3 regions of the Martelella soudanensis genome follow, and region 1 is predicted to be linked to each of the others. Evidence: predicted binding sites of a transcription regulator. Region 1 holds the regulator's gene; each other region holds the start of a gene.
What was found. Region 1 encodes LexA, which represses DNA repair genes until DNA is damaged. Its sites were predicted from a motif close to TGTTCNNNNTGTGTTCNG; they were not measured.
Positions count from the first base shown of each region.

Region 1 (5,395 bases):
CGGAACATCGCCAGCAGTCCCGGATTTTCCGGCACGCGCATCTTCATGCCCTTCATGTCGGCGACGCTGTGGATCGGCTTGTCCGCGTAGATATTGCGGAAACCGGCGCCTTCCGGCCAGGCCAGAACACGAAGTCCGGTCTTTTCAAGGACGGTTTCGGCAAGCGCATCGCCGAAGGGACCATCCATGACCTGCCAGGCCGTCAGACTGTCCGGGAAAACATATGGTATCTGCGTGACGGCCATTTCCGACACGAACGGCACAAGGATCGACGTATAGGCGCCGACCATCTGGATCACGCCGGTTTGCGCCGATTCAACCATCGCACGGGCGCCGCCGAGCGCTCCGTCCGGATAGACGTCAAGCGCAAGCTCGCCTTCGGAAGCGACGTCGAGATACTCCTTCATCGCGACAACGCAAGCCGTTCGCCCGGCGCCCGGCAGATGCAGGTCCGCCTCGGAACTGTGGCCGATCTTGATGACGATCGGCTCGGCGCTGGCAGCGCTGACCGTCGCACTAACCGTCATCGCCGCACCGAGCGCGAGTGCTGCAAATTTCTTCATGTAATTCCTCCCCGTCCCGTTTCCTCCTGATGGGCGGCGGCCCGCTTCGCCCTCCCGGCGTCTTGGCCACCATGCGCGACCTGGGACAAAAGGTCACTTTTGAAACTCTATTTTAAAAATCTTATGTTGTCGACAGCCTTGCAATCAAACCACGCACCAGAAATATCGAAAGCCCCAGGCGATGCGGGAGAACGACGAGCAGAATTTCGTTAAATGGGGGCCATGGCAAAACGCATGCGAGCGGACGCATTGTGTGGCGACAGGAGGCGCGAATTTCCGCGCGAGCCCGTTATTTTTGCCCCACTCCGGTTGCACTTGCGGAACACAGTAGGAACATGTATATTCGTTCTGGATTTGTTTCGAAGGACCAGGGGCAGGAAATGCTGACACGCAAACAACAGGAATTGCTGTTTTTCATTCATGAACGGATGAAAGAGACGGGCATTCCGCCCTCCTTCGATGAGATGAAGGAAGCGCTCGACCTCGCGTCGAAATCGGGCATTCACCGGTTGATCACGGCACTGGAGGAACGCGGTTTCATCCGTCGGCTTCCCAACCGCGCCCGGGCGCTAGAAATCCTGCGCATGCCGGACAGCACGATGGGTCAGCCGCCGCGCCGGGGTTTTTCGCCAAGCGTGATCGAAGGCTCCCTCGGCAAGAAACAGGAAGAGCCCAAGGCGCCGGTCGGCAACAATGACAGCGGCTCGACCGGCATACCGGTCATGGGGCGGATTGCTGCCGGCGTGCCGATTTCGGCCATTCAGGAAAACACCCATCAGATCACAGTGCCGGCGGAAATGCTTGGCGCGGGAGAACATTACGCGCTTGAGGTTCAGGGTGATTCGATGATCGACGCCGGGATCTTCGACGGCGATACCGTAATCATCCGCAATATCTCCACCGCCTCCCCCGGCGATATTGTCGTTGCGCTCGTCAATGACGAGGAAGCGACCCTGAAGCGGTTCCGCCGCAAGGGCGCATCGATCGCGCTGGAAGCGGCCAATCCGGCTTACGAGACCCGCATTTTCGCCGCAAGCCAGGTCAAGGTTCAGGGCAAGCTGGTCGGTCTGATCCGCCGCTACCACTGAAGGTAAGCGTCTCCGGAACCGTGATCACCGGCAGATATTCTCCGGAACGCCAGTCGTAGAGCCGGTGTCTGTTCCAAGGGCGATCGAGCGCTGTGACCGAGGTTTTGAGCGAAACGCTTGTCGGCCCGCACGAGGGCTGGCGGGCCTTTCTGGAGACAGCCTGGGGTGCGGTCCCCGCAGTGGCATCGCCGACTGTCACGGAGGCCGCAGCGCTTCGGTGACGTGCTTCCGCAGGCTCATTGTCCGCGTGCCAGGCTGTGTTTTGAGGCGACGCTGATGTGCCGCTGTCCGGGCGTTCGCGCGCAACCTCCGGCGACAGCGTGAATTGAAACGCGCCGCGCTGCCGGCGCATTGCCGGGGTGATGAGATAGGCGCCGGAGCGGCAGGTCTGAAAGCCGGGACGGTATCGACTGACGACGATATCGGCATTATCGCAGGCAAGTCCGGTGAAGGCCGGTCGTTCGACCGTCATGATTCGAAGCCCCGTAAAGACCGCATAGCACCATGCATCGTCCTCGCATCGGAAGATGCCGGGCCTCCGTTCGGCCTCGGCGATCGTTTTGAGTAACGTTTCGGCGGCTTGGGCCATATCCGGCGCATCCAGCCGGGCGAAGCGATCCTCCTCTTGCAACACCAGCGTGCTTTCCTCCACAGGTGGCGCCGTTTGCGATAGCGCAAGTGCGGTTTCCCATTGCTCGAACACGAAGGATGGCGGCCGTTTGGTGTTGAGCGCGGCGACCTCGCCGGCGACGATCGCAACGAGGTCGCCGTCGGCCGCCACCAGGATCTGGGGCGGCAACGGGGCGCGCGGCCAGGAAATCAGCGCGAAGGAGAGCGCCATCGGTATGACGCCAAGCAGCCGCAACCGTGTGCGCAACAGCACAAGCGGCAGGAATCCGACCAGGAAAAGAAGCAGAAATCCCGCTGGAGCGCGGCCTGTCGTGAACGCGCCGCCGAGGCCGTCGACCCATGTCGCGGCCTGCATCACCCAATCGAGCCCCCAGCCCATGACCGCCAGAAACGGGGCGTGAAGATTGAGCGGCATGGCAAGCAATGACAGCAGCCCGGCGGGCATGACAATAAAGGTCACCACCGGCATGGCAAGCAGGTTGCCCAAAAGCCCGTAGCCGGCAATGCGCGAGAAATGGTGGATGGCAAACGGCGTCGTCGACAGCCCCCCGATCAATGCGGTCAACACGATCCCGGAAAAGGCGATCCACAGCCAGCGGAGCGCGCCCCGGCGCGAGGCAAGGCCGCCCGCAGGCCTTCGCTGCCAGGCGCCATAGCCTGCAATCAGCGCAAGCGTTGCGGCAAACGACATCTGCATGCCCGGCCCCACCACCTCGGCGGGGGTCACGATCAGAATCACCAGCGCCGCCAGCGCGACATTGCGCAGGCTGATCGCCGGGCGGTCGAAGATCGCCGCCGCAAGCATCACCGCCAGCATGATGAAGGCGCGTTCGGCGGAAACCTGCATCCCGGAAATCAGCAGATAGAAAAGGGCCGCCGCGATCGCGGCGGCGGCGGCGATCTTTTTGGTCGAAACCGCCTCGGCCGCCCGCGGCGACATGGCCAGCAGCAGCCTGAGGCTCGAAAAGAAAATGCCGGCGGCGAGCGCCATGTGAAGGCCGGAAATGGCAATGATATGGGCAAGGCCGGCATTGCGCAGCGCATCGAGCATGTCATCGCTCAGCGCCCGGCGCTCGCCGGTGATGATCGCATTGGCGAAAGCGCCGGTATCGCCCTCAAGCACTGTCCGGATGCGCCCTGCAATGCCGTCTCGAATCCGCTCGATCGCCAATGCCGCCTCCGCGACCGGGCCCGGCGCGGGCGGGCGCCCGATATCTTTCGGCGGACCATAGAAGAAGCCCACCGCGCCGACCCCATCGAAATAGGACAGGAACCCGAAATCAACCAGACCGGGCATTACCGGCGCGGAAGGCGGCAGCAGGCGTCCGAGCCCCTGAATGTTGTGGCCAATCGGGACCGGCGGCAAATTGCCGCGGGCGACAAGCGTCACGCGCTCGGGCGGGCGGTGAATGACCGGGTCATCCGTTGCCGTCACCTTGACCACATAGCGCCAGCCGGTTTCCGTCGGCTCGCGGCTTTCGACAATGCCGGCGATATGTGTCGTCACGGGCGAATCGAGCATCACGGTGGCGCGTCGGCCGGTCTCTGTCGCGGCAAGCATGGCGCCGCACAGGAAAAGCGCGAGACCCGCGCTTGCAAGCCGCGGAAAGCCCTTTCCGTTTCGCAGCAAGACGGCCGCAACCACCGAAAGCCCGCAATAGAGCGCAAGGCCCGGCAATGCCGGGCTTTGGGAAAGCGAAAACCACCAGCATATCCCGGCCGCGAGAGCCACCGGAACCATGAGGAAGACCCGGCCGAAAGCCTGCTCCTCGCGCCACAAGGCGCCAAGGTTGAACAGCCCGGCCCGGCTGGCGTTGCGCCGGTCGAAATCCGCGTCTCCGGGACCTGTCGAACGCCGCCGCGTGAAGAGCGCGGGAAGCCGGGCGGCGCCGGCGCGCCGGGCTTCCGCCTTGTCGATCTCGCTCGTGCCAGCCCCGCTCCCGCGCATCCGCAATCGCCGCCCCACAACTTTTACATGTTGTGACCAATGCTAATCGATTGCAATGCAAGCGCTGGCCGCATAAGCAAAATTTTCCTTTTCTAAACCCCGAAAAACTTGCTAAACGCAGATATTACTCATCACCCGCCGCGCGGCTTCGTCGGCTTGGCAACACCCTGCCAATCCTATAGCTGATTAAAATCCCGATTGGCTTCGACAGCGCATCCGCGCCGGAAATTTGGAGGATAGGATGACGGAAACTGGAAAACTAAAACTCGACGGCCAGGAACTTGAGCTGTCGGTGGAAGAAGGCACGTTCGGGCCTAAAGTCCTCGACATCGGTTCGCTCTACAAGCAGTCGGGCATGTTCACCTACGATCCGGGTTTCACCTCGACGGCATCGTGCAAATCCAAGATCACCTATATCGACGGCGACAACGGCATCCTGCTGCATCGCGGCTACCCGATCGATCAACTCGCCGAAAACGCCGACTTCCTCGAAGTCTGCTATCTGCTGCTTTTCGGCGAACTGCCGACGGCCACGCAGAAAAAGGATTTCGACTTCCGTGTGACCCATCACACGATGATTCACGATCAACTCACGAGGCTCTTTACCGGTTTCCGCCGTGATGCCCATCCCATGGCCATCATCTGCGGCGCCGTTGGAGCCATGTCTGCCTTCTATCACGACTCGATCGACATCTCGGATCCCTACAAGCGCGAGATCGCCAGCATCCGCATGATCGCCAAGATCCCGACCATCGCGGCCATGGCCTACAAATACCACGTCGGCGAGCCCTTCGTTTATCCGCGCAACGACCTCGGCTATGCCGCCAATTTCCTGCATATGTGCTTCGCCACGCCCTGTGAGGAATACAAGGTCAACCCGATTCTTTCGCGCGCGCTCGACCGCATCTTCATCCTGCACGCCGACCATGAGCAGAACGCCTCGACCTCGACCGTGCGGCTTGCCGGCTCCTCGGGCGCCAACCCGTTCGCCTGCATCGCGGCCGGCATCGCCTGCCTTTGGGGTCCCGCACATGGCGGCGCCAACGAGGCGGCGCTCAACATGCTGCAGGAAATCGGTTCCGTCGATCGCATCCCGGAATTCATCAACCGCGCCAAGGATCGCGACGATCCCTTCCGCCTGATGGGCTTCGGTCACCGCGTCTACA
Region 1 covers NZ_CP054861.1:4,024,305-4,029,699, forward strand. Annotated here, with positions in the region: gene HQ843_RS19325 (TRAP transporter substrate-binding protein) at 1-563, opposite strand, end outside; gene lexA (transcriptional repressor LexA) at 944-1,651, shown strand; gene HQ843_RS19335 (ComEC/Rec2 family competence protein) at 1,605-4,229, opposite strand; gene gltA (citrate synthase) at 4,471-5,395, shown strand, end outside.

Region 2 (5,395 bases), 590 kb from region 1:
TGTGATGGCTCGCCCGAAACAGCACGGCCTGATCCTTCAGCCGCATGCCTCCCTCGCGGTTGTCGAGAACCTCGTCGGCAATGAACCGAGCCTGATCGCCTTCGTCGCGAACCGTCACCAGCCGCGGCTTTTCGGTTGAGACACGGTCGGTCCAGAGATCCTTGGTGTAGCGCTCCTGGGCGAGACCGATGACGCCATTGGCAGCCGCGAGGATCGGCTGTGTCGACCGGTAATTGCGGTCGAGCGTGATCACGTCGGCCTTCGGCGAGAATTCATTCGGGAAATCGAGGATGTTGCGAACCGTGGCAGCCCGGAACGAATAGATCGACTGTGCGTCGTCACCGACGACCGTCAGACCCCGCCCTCCGAGCTTGAGCGCCATCAGGATCGAGGATTGCAGGCGGTTGGTGTCCTGATATTCATCGACCAGGACATGATCCCAGCGTCCGCCGATCTCGGCGGCAAGCACCGGATCGCCCATGGTCTGCGCCCAGTAGAGCAGCAGATCATCATAATCGAGGACGTTCTGGACCTGCTTGGCCTCGACATAGGCCGAGAACAATTCCCTCAGTTCCTTTTCCCAGGCCGCACACCATGGAAAGTTCGCTCGCAGGATTTCCGCAAGTGGCGCCTCGGCATTGACGGTGCGCGAATAGATCGAAAGGCAGGTGCCCTTCGCCGGAAACCGGTTCTCCGTCTTCGAGAAGCAGAGATCATGCCGGGCGAGGTTCATCAGGTCGGCCGAGTCCTCGCGATCATGAATGGTGAACTGCGGATCGAGACCAAGCTCGATTGCATATTCACGCAACAGACGGGCGCCGATCCCATGGAAGGTGCCGGACCAGGCAAGCCCGTCGGCCATGATCCCGGCCTTGTCGCCAAGCGCCTTCGCGGATATCCGCTCGACGCGCCTTCCCATTTCGGCGGCGGCACGACGCGAAAAGGTCATCAGCAGGATCCGGCGAGGATCGGCGCCGGAGATGACGAGTTGGGCCACGCGATGGGCAAGCGTATTGGTCTTGCCGGATCCGGCGCCGGCGATGATCAGCAGCGGTCCGCCAATCGATCCATCTGGCAAATCCATGCCGTGCAGAACCGCGGCCCGCTGATTGTCGTTCAATTTTTCGAGATGCGCCGCGCTCATACCGTCCTACCCTAAACCTCTTGTGATTCAACGATGCACGCCTTGCGCATCGGTGTTCTTCCCGGTCGCCGTCCACAGGGCCCGCCAATGAGGTCGATTGACTCGAAACCGGGAAAAGAACAAATAAGGAACATATCGGAGAATTCCGCCGTTGCAAAGTCCTGAAGGAGACCGTCCAACATCATGCCGAGGAACGCCGCCAGTCCCGCCATCGCAGAGCTTCGGGAGCGCATCGCGCATCTCGAAGGTCCTGGAGGACGCGCCCGATCGGCTCTGCCGTTCGGCCTGAAGGAAATCGATCGCAGGCTGCCGGGCGGTGGTCTGGCGCTAGGCTGTCTGCATGAGGTAGCGGGTGGAGGCAATGGCGCTGTCGATGGAGCAGCGGCGGCACTGTTTGTCGCGGGCATTGCCGCGCGCACGAGGGGCAAGGTGCTTTGGGTGGTCACACGGCCCGATCTCTTTGCACCGGCAATCGCCCAGGCCGGGCTTCAGCCCGACCGGGTAATCCATGTCGAGGCCGGCGACGAGAAGGCGCTGCTCGCCTGTTTCGAGGAAGGGCTTCGCCATGGCGGGCTTGGGGCGGTTGTCGCCGAGACCGCGCGTCTCTCAATGACGACCTCCCGGCGCCTGCAGCTGGCGGCCGAGAACTCCAACACGATCGGGCTGGCGCTGCGCCGATGGCGACGGCAGACCGAGGCCGGGGACTTCGGGCAGCCGACGGCGAGCGTCACCCGCTGGCGGGTTTCCGTCCTGCCCTCGCGCCCCTTGCCCGTTCCCGGCCTTGGCCGCGCGCGCTGGCTGGTCGAACTCATCCGATGTCGTGCCGGAGAAAGTGCCGATTTTGAACTGGAGGCGTGTGATGACACGGGTCGTCTCGCTCTTCCTTCCGAGGTGGCCGACGGATCGCCTCAGAAGGAAGTCGGGCGACGCATCGCCTCCCGCTGATGCGCCGCTCGTCATGGCCGGCCGCAACGGCCGCCGCCGGCTGATTACCGCTCTCGATGCCAATGCCGAACGGCTTGGTATTCGGATCGGCATGGCCGTCACCAAGGCACAGGCCCTTGTGCCGGGCCTTGTAATTGCCGATTCCGACCCTGCCGCCGAAACCGAGGGATTGAATAAGCTGGCGCTCTGGGCGCTTCAGCGAATTTCGCCGGTGGCGATGGCCGATCCGCCGGATGGTCTGGTGATCGATACGACCGGCGCCGATCACCTGCATGGCGGGGAGGAAGCCATGCTTGCCGACATGATCAGGCGCTTTGCCGCCGCCGCCGTCGAAGCCCGCGCGGCGGTCGCGGACACTTGGGGCGCCGCGCATGCTGCCGCCCGGTTTCTGGCACGGCCTTCAATCGTCATTCCAACGGGAGAAAGCGAGGTGATGCTGCGAACCATGCCGCTCTCAGCGCTCCGGCTCGATCCCGGAACAGTATCCGACCTGCACACACTCGGTTTCGAGAATGTCAGTGAGCTGCTGGATCAGCCGCGCGCGCCGCTGACCCTGCGCTTCGGCCCGGAAACCGTCCGGCGGCTCGACCAGGCCCTTGGCCGGATTGCCGAACCGGTCGATCCGATCCGCTCGCCGGAGCTGGTTGAGGTGCGCAGGGCCTTTGCCGAGCCGATCGGCGCGCCTGAAACCATTGCCCGCTGTATTGGCAAGCTCGCCGACGCGCTCTGTCTTGAACTCGAAAGGCGCGGCCTTGGTGCTCGGCGGCTGGATCTTCTGTTCCACCGCGTCGATAGCACCATGCAGTTCATCCGCGTCGGCACTGCCCAGCCAGTTCGTGACCCTCGACGCCTTGTCCGCCTGTTCCGCGACAGGCTGGAGACCGTCGATCCGGGTTTCGGGATCGAGATCATGGTGCTAGTCGCCATCCATACCGAACCCTTGCGGGAGAAGCAGACGATCTCCTCCCTGGTCGAGGAGCCGGAAGCCGATGTTTCCGACCTCGTTGATGTCCTTGCCAACCGCGTCGGCGAACATCGGCTCTGTCGTTTCGCGCCGATTCAAAGCGATGTGCCCGAACGCTCGGTCGCCCGCATTGCACCGCTTGCGCCTGAGACGGGCCTTACCTGGGACGGCGACTGGCCGCGACCGCCGCGGTTATTGTCCCGCCCGGAACCAATCGAGACCATGGCGCTTCTGCCAGACCACCCGCCCGTATGGTTCACGTGGCGCGGCGTGCGTCGCCGCATCCGTCGTGCCGATGGACCGGAGAGGGTTCGCGGCGAATGGTGGAAGCGGGATGCCGAACTCACCGCTGTCCGGGACTATTTCCGGGTCGAGGACGATGCCGGCGAGCGCTATTGGCTGTTCCGCTCCGGCGACGGCGAGCATGAGGATAGCGGTTCGCAACGCTGGTTCATCCATGGGATCTTCGGATGACCGGGCCGCGCTACGCCGAACTGCAGGTGACCACGCATTTCTCGTTTCTGCGCGGGGCGAGCAGTTGTGACGAGCTGTTCGCCCGCGCCGCAGACCTCGGCATCGAGGCCATCGGTGTCGTTGACCGCAATTCGCTGGCTGGTGTCGTGCGGGCGTTCGAAGCCTCACGACAGAGTGGTATCCGGTTGGTGATCGGCTGCCGCCTCGACCTTGCCGACGGCCTGCCGGTCCTCGTCTATCCAACCGACCGGGCGGCCTATGCCCGGCTTTGCCGCCTGCTGTCGCTCGGCAAGAAGCGGGCCGGCAAAGGAAAGTGCCACCTCGAATGGGCCGATCTCGTGACCTATGGCGAAGGACTGATCGCCGTCCTGATACCGGATCGCGCCGATGATGACTGCGCCATGCATCTGCGACGTCTGCGGGAGGCTTTCGGGGATCGCGCCTATCTGGCGCTGACACTGCGACGGCGGCCGAACGATCAGCTCCGCCTCTGGCAGCTGTCGAACCTCGCTGCCGCAGCCCGGGTTCCGACGGTCGTCACCAATGACGTTCTGTTCCACGCGGTAGACCGGCAGATGATGCAGGATCTCGTCACCGCCATCCGGCACAATGTCACCATCGATGAACTCGGTCATCGCCGCGAGCGTTTCGCCGATCGGTATCTGAAGCCTCCCGAAGAGATGCACCGCCTGTTCGACCGCTACCCGGAAGCGCTCGCCCGCACGGCCGAGATCATGGACCGCTGCAGGTTCTCGCTCACGGAACTCGCCTATCAATATCCGGAGGAAAAGCTCTTTCCGGATCTCACCCCGCAGCAGGCACTGGAAAAACTCACCTGGGAAGGTGCAGCCGAGCGCTATCCCGAAGGCCTGCCCGACAAGGTGCGCTCCAACCTCAATCATGAGCTGGCGCTGATCGAGAAGCTGGACTATGCGCCCTATTTCCTGACGGTGAATGCGATCGTCCGCTTTGCCCGTTCGAGGGACATTCTCTGTCAGGGTCGTGGATCGGCCGCCAATTCCGCCGTCTGCTATGTTCTCGGCGTGACCTCCGTCGATCCGGATCGCAATGATCTCCTGTTCGAGCGCTTCGTGTCAGAGGAACGGCGCGAGCCCCCTGACATCGATGTCGATTTCGAGCACGAACGCCGAGAGGAAGTCATACAGTGGGTCTATAAGACCTATGGCCGCGATTGTTCCGCGCTCTGTTCCACCGTCATCCGCTATCGCGCCAAAGGAGCGCTCCGCGACGTCGGCAAGGCGCTCGGCCTGACCGAGGACCTGACCAAGACGCTGTCGTCCCAGGTCTGGGGCTGGTCCGAGGGCGTCGAGGAAAAGCACGCCCAGGAACTGAACCTCAATATGGGCGACAGACGGCTGCGGCTTGCTCTGGAGCTTGCGCGGCAACTCGTCGGCACACCGCGCCATCTCTCCCAGCATCCGGGCGGCTTTGTCCTGACCCGTGACCGGCTCGACGAACTGGTGCCGATAGAGCCGGCGGCCATGGAAGACCGGCAGGTCATCGAATGGGACAAGGACGATATCGACGTTCTCAAATTCATGAAAGTCGATGTGCTGGCGCTCGGCATGCTTTCCTGTATGCGCCGCGCCTTCGATCTGTTGGCGGAACACAAGGATATCCGGCTGGATCTCGCCACCATTCCCGCCGAGGACCCGCGCACCTATGCGATGATCCGCAAGGCAGACACGCTCGGCACCTTCCAGATCGAAAGCCGCGCGCAGATGGCGATGTTGCCGCGCATCAAGCCACGTACCTTCTATGATCTCGTCATCGAGGTCGCGATCGTCCGGCCCGGGCCGATCCAGGGCGATATGGTCCATCCCTATCTGCGCCGACGCGAGGGCAAG
Region 2 covers NZ_CP054861.1:3,434,358-3,439,752, reverse strand. Annotated here, with positions in the region: gene HQ843_RS16395 (ATP-dependent helicase) at 1-1,144, opposite strand, end outside; gene HQ843_RS16390 (ImuA family protein) at 1,328-2,089, shown strand; gene HQ843_RS16385 (Y-family DNA polymerase) at 2,004-3,527, shown strand; gene HQ843_RS16380 (error-prone DNA polymerase) at 3,524-5,395, shown strand, end outside.
Region 2: HQ843_RS16390 (ImuA family protein) is a predicted target of LexA. The motif match lies at 1,260-1,277, and genes of this name have one in related genera.

Region 3 (5,395 bases), 870 kb from region 1:
TAATCCAGCTTGTTGACAACCCCGCGAACGATCGCGGGATCATCTCTCTCCGCCGTCATTCCGGCCTTGAGCCGGAATCCAGCAAGCGCAAGCCCTTGCGCACAAAGACTTTTTCTTGAGATTCACCACAAGCGGCCCTGGATGCCGGGTCGAGTCCGGCATGACGGAGGAGTTTGGGGGATTTTGTCAGCAGTCCGATAACCGGTTCCTCTGACGGTCAGACGGGTTTCACAAATCCGTCGAGCACGCGCTTGCGGCCGGCCTTGTCGAAATCGATGGTCAGCTTGTTGCCTTCGATCGAGGTGATGTTGCCATTGCCGAATTTCATGTGAAAGACGCGGTCGCCAACGCTGAAGGCAGAGCTTTCCTCGCCGGTGCTGCGCGCCACCAGCTCGCCCTCGATGGTGCGCCCGCGCGGCCCGCTCTCGCCATAGCCGACCCGCTCGACCGCGTGGCCGGAACGCGTGCCCCAATTGTCGCGGGTGGCATCGCTGCGGTGTTCCTGCGCGCGCTTCCAGCCGGGGGTGGAGTAGGTGTTGGAAAACGGCTCGGCCCGGTCGAAGCGGGACTGGCCGTAGCCGCCATAGGAAACCTCGGTCTCGCCGACCTCGACATGGTCTTCCGGCAGCTCATCGAGAAAACGCGATGGCATGGTCGATTGCCACAACCCGTGAATCCGGCGGTTGGAAACGAACCAGATATGGCAATGGCGCTTGGCGCGGGTGAGACCGACATAGGCGAGCCGGCGCTCTTCCTCGAGCCCCGCCCGGCCGCTCTCGTCGAGCGCGCGCTGGTGCGGGAACAGGCCCTCTTCCCAGCCCGGCAGGAACACGGTCTTGAATTCCAGCCCCTTGGCGGAATGCAGCGTCATGATCGAGACGGCGTCCATTTTTTCGTTCTGGTCGACATCCATCACCAGCGAGACATGTTCGAGGAACCCGCGCATGCTCTCGAAACCGTCCATGGAGCGGATCAGCTCCTTCAGGTTTTCAAGGCGTCCCGGGGCTTCGGCCGAGCGGTCGTTCTGCCACATCTCGGTATAGCCGCTTTCATCGAGGATCTGTTCGGCAAGCTCGGTATGCGGCGTCGTCTCCAACAGGTCCTGCCAGCGGTCGAACTGGGTGACGACATCGAACAGCGCCTTGCGCGGCTTCGGCTTCAGCTCGTCGGTGTCGATCAGTTCGCGGGCGGCCGCCAGCATCGGAATGTCGCGGGCGCGGGCGTAATCATGGACCTTGCGCACGCTGGCATCGCCAAGGCCGCGCTTCGGCGTGTTGATGATCCGTTCCAGCGCCAGATCGTCAGCCGGCTGGCAGGTCAGCCGGAAAAACGCCATGGCGTCGCGAATTTCGAGGCGCTCGTAAAAGCGCGGGCCGCCGATGACGCGGTAGTTGAGCCCGAGCGTGACGAAGCGGTCCTCGAACTCGCGCATCTGGAACGAGGCGCGCACCAGGATCGCCATGTCGTTCAGCGCCTCGCCCTTCTTCTGGTATTGTTCGATCTCCTCGCCGACGGCGCGGGCTTCCTCCTCGGAATCCCAGGCGGCATGGACCTGGACCTTGTCGTCGTCGGGATCGGTGCGCTCGGTGAATAGCGTCTTGCCGAGGCGGCCTTCATTATGGGCGATCAGATTGCCGGCGGCCCCCAGAATATGCGCGGTGGAACGGTAATTGCGCTCCAGCCGGATCACCTTCGCGCCCCGGAAATCCTTCTCGAAGCGCAGGATGTTGTCGACTTCCGCACCGCGCCAGCCATAGATCGACTGGTCGTCATCGCCGACGCAGCAGATGTTGATCGGGCCTTCGTCGCCGCTGGGACGCTGGGCCAGCAGCCGCAGCCACATATATTGCGCGGTGTTGGTGTCCTGATACTCGTCCACCAGGATATAGCGGAAGCGCCTGTGATATTCCTTCAGGATGTCCGGGTGCTGACGGAACAGCTCGATCGGGTGCAGCAGAAGATCGCCGAAATCGCAGGCATTGAGCGTCCTCAGCCGGTCCTGATAGGCCTGATAGAGTTCCCGGCCGCGACCGTTGGCAAAGGCGCGGGCATCGCCTTCCGGTATCGCCTTCGGGGTCAGGCCCTTGTTCTTCCAGTTGTCGATCATGCCGGCGAACTGGCGCGCCGGCCAGCGCTTGTCATCGAGCCCCTCGGCCTGGATCAATTGCTTGATCAGCCTGATGACGTCGTCGGTATCGAGAATGGTGAAGTCCGACCTGAGGCCGGCAAGCTCGGCGTGACGACGCAGAAGCTTGACGCCGATCGAGTGGAATGTGCCGAGCCAGGGCATGCCCTCGACCGCGCCGCCCACCAGAGCGCCGACCCGCTCCTTCATCTCGCGCGCGGCCTTGTTGGTGAAGGTGACGGCGAGGATCTGGCTGGGATAGGCCTTTGCCGAGGCCAGGATATGGGCGATGCGGGTGGTCAGCACGCGGGTCTTGCCGGTGCCTGCGCCGGCGAGCACCAGCAGTGGTCCTTCGGTCGTTTCCACGGCGTCGCGCTGCTCGGGGTTGAGGCCGGTCAGATAGTCGGGCGCCGCCGGCGCGCGGCGCGCGGCCATGGCCCGGGCGGCCAGTCCGGTGCGCGCGGCCGGCTGTGCATCGTCTTCATCGAAAAACGGAATGTCGTCGTCACCTTGATTCATGGGGCCAATCTAGTGGCTCGCATGGCAAAGGTGAAGGCGGCGCGGTCAATGAGAACAAAAAAAGCACATTGAAAGCTCCGCCGGCCGCCGGTTATCTGTCGGTCGGCGAGGGGAACATTACAATTTGGTGAGGTTTAATCTGGCGACTTGCAGAGGCGGGAACGATAACGATACTGCGCTGACAGGTACCCCGCCCCCAGCTTCCAGTCCGAGGTCATGAATGCGTCTTTATCAACAGCTTGCCGTCAGTCTCGGTGTTCTGGCCGTCGGGGCCGCGGCCTGGCTCTGGTTCGCTCCCGGCGGGCGCGAGCTTATGGCCTCGATGGGCGTTGTGGAGAGCAAGAGCGCGGCAAAACCCGCAGCCGGCGGCCGGGGCGGCGGTTTCGGCGGCGCCGTCCAGGTGGTCACCGCGCCGGTCAGGATGGGCACGGTCAACGATCAACTGACGGCGATCGGCAGCGGGGCGGCAATCCAGTCTGTGACGCTTCTGCCGGAGCAGGCCGGCACGATCACGGACATCAGCATATCGTCCGGCGACACGGTGGAGACGGGCGAGATCATCGTCCAGCTCGATGACCGCGAGCAGGTTCTGGCCCGCAATCTGGCAGAAGTCGCTCTCGAAAGCGCCACAAGGCAGGCCGATATCAACCGCAGGATCAGTTCCTCGATTTCCAATCTTGAGGTCTATAACGCCGAGATCGCCGAAAAATCCGCTCAACTCGATCTGGAGTCGGCCGAGCTCGATCTCGCCCGCCGGCAGATCGTCGCCCCGATTTCGGGCGTTGCCGGCATTGTCGGCGTTACTGTCGGAGACTATGTCACCACCTCCTCGGAAATCGTCACCATTGACGATCGTTCGGCGATTCTCGTCGATTTCTCCGTGCCGGAACGCTTCGCCACCGCCGTGACACCGGGCGCGCCGGTGGAGGCAAGCCTGGTCTCCGCCCCGCAGAAACGGTTCGACGGCGTGGTCGAGGCGGTCGACAACCGGATCGACGCCGCAAGCCGGACCTTCACCGTTCGCGCGCGCATCGACAATGACAATGATGCGCTGAGAGCGGGCATGTCCTTCGACGTGACCATGCGCTTTCCGGGCGATGAGTATCCAGCCGTCGATCCGCTTGCGATCCAGTGGGATTCGGAAGGCTCCTATGTCTGGCGGATCGTCGACGGCGCGTCGCAGAAGGTCCGGGTCCGGGTGATCCAGCGCGATCCCGATATGGTGCTGGTGGATGCCGTGCTCAAGGCGGGCGATGCCGTCATCATCGAAGGCATCCAGCGCCTGCGCGAGGGCGGCCCGGTGCGCGAGGCATCGACAGGCGCGGAGGCATCGTCATGAGCGAGGAGACCCCGCCCGACGAGCTGCGCGACGAGATCGACGAAACTGCTGTCGAACATGCGACTGAACACGGCTTCACCGCGATCTTCGTGCGCCGGCCGATCATGGCGCTGGTGTTCAATGCGCTGATCGTGGTTGCCGGCCTTGCGGCCTATTTCGGCGTCGAGGTGCGTGAACTGCCGGATGTCGACCAGCCGGTGATCACCGTGCGCACCACCTTTTCCGGCGCTTCGCCCGAAACGGTCGACCGCGAGGTCACCGGCGTGATCGAGGGGGCGGTGGCACGGGTTTCCGGGCTTCAGTCGATGTCCTCCAACTCGCAGACCGGCTCCAGCCGGGTGACGCTGGAATTCAGCAAGGATACCGACATCAACGTCGCCTCGATGGACGTCCGCGATGCCGTGGGCCGGGTCGAGGGGCAATTGCCCGATGACGCCGACGAACCGCGCATCGTCAAGGCCGATTCGGATGCGCAGCCGATATTGCGGCTGGCGGTTACCTCGACCACGCTCGATATCGACGATCTGACCAAATATGTGGAAGACAATATCGAGGACAGGCTTGCCGCCGTATCGGGCGTGGCCGATATCGCGGTCTATGGCGACCGGGATAAAGTCTTCCGCATCGATATCAATCAGGCCGCCCTCGCCAGCCGGGGCCTGACCGTTGCCGATCTTGCCAACGCGCTTTCCGACATGTCGTGGGATGTGCCGGCGGGGTCGCTCACCAGCACCACCCAGGCGCTCGGCGTGCGCGCGACGGCCGACCTCACCACGCCGGAGGAATTCGCCGATCTGAAGGTCGCCGACAATGTCCGTATCGGCGATGTGGCAACCGTGGTCTTCGGCCCGGACACGGCGGCGACGGCCCTTCGCTACAACGGCCAGCCGGGCATCGGTCTCGGCATCGTGCGCCAGGCCAAATCCAATACGCTCGAAATATCCGAGGGCGTGCACAAGGTCATCGCCGATATCGAGCCGAACCTGCCGGAAGGCACCACGATCCGGATTTCGAGCGACGACGCGGTGTTCATTTCCGGTTCGATCGAGGAGGTGATCCGCTCGCTCTCGCTTGCGGCGCTGATCGTGGTGGCGATCATCTTCCTGTTCCTGCGCGACTGGCGGGCGACCGTCATCCCGGCGATCACGCTGCCCGTCGCGCTGATCGGCACGCTGGCCGCGATCTATCTCGCCGGTTTCTCGATCAATATCCTGACCCTGCTGGCGATCGTGCTGGCCACCGGCATGGTGGTCGATGACGCGATCGTGGTGCTTGAAAACATCGTGCGCCTGCGCGCGCTCGGCATGGGGCCGCGCGCGGCTGCCGTTCTCGGCACGCGCCAGGTGTTCTTCGCGGTGATCACCACCACGGCGACCCTTGCCGCCGTGTTCGTGCCGCTGTCCTTCCTGCCC
Region 3 covers NZ_CP054861.1:4,894,023-4,899,417, reverse strand. Annotated here, with positions in the region: gene HQ843_RS23450 (ATP-dependent helicase) at 218-2,644, opposite strand; gene HQ843_RS23445 (efflux RND transporter periplasmic adaptor subunit) at 2,865-3,983, shown strand; gene HQ843_RS23440 (efflux RND transporter permease subunit) at 3,980-5,395, shown strand, end outside.
Region 3: HQ843_RS23450 (ATP-dependent helicase) is a predicted target of LexA. The motif match lies at 2,695-2,712, and genes of this name have one in related genera.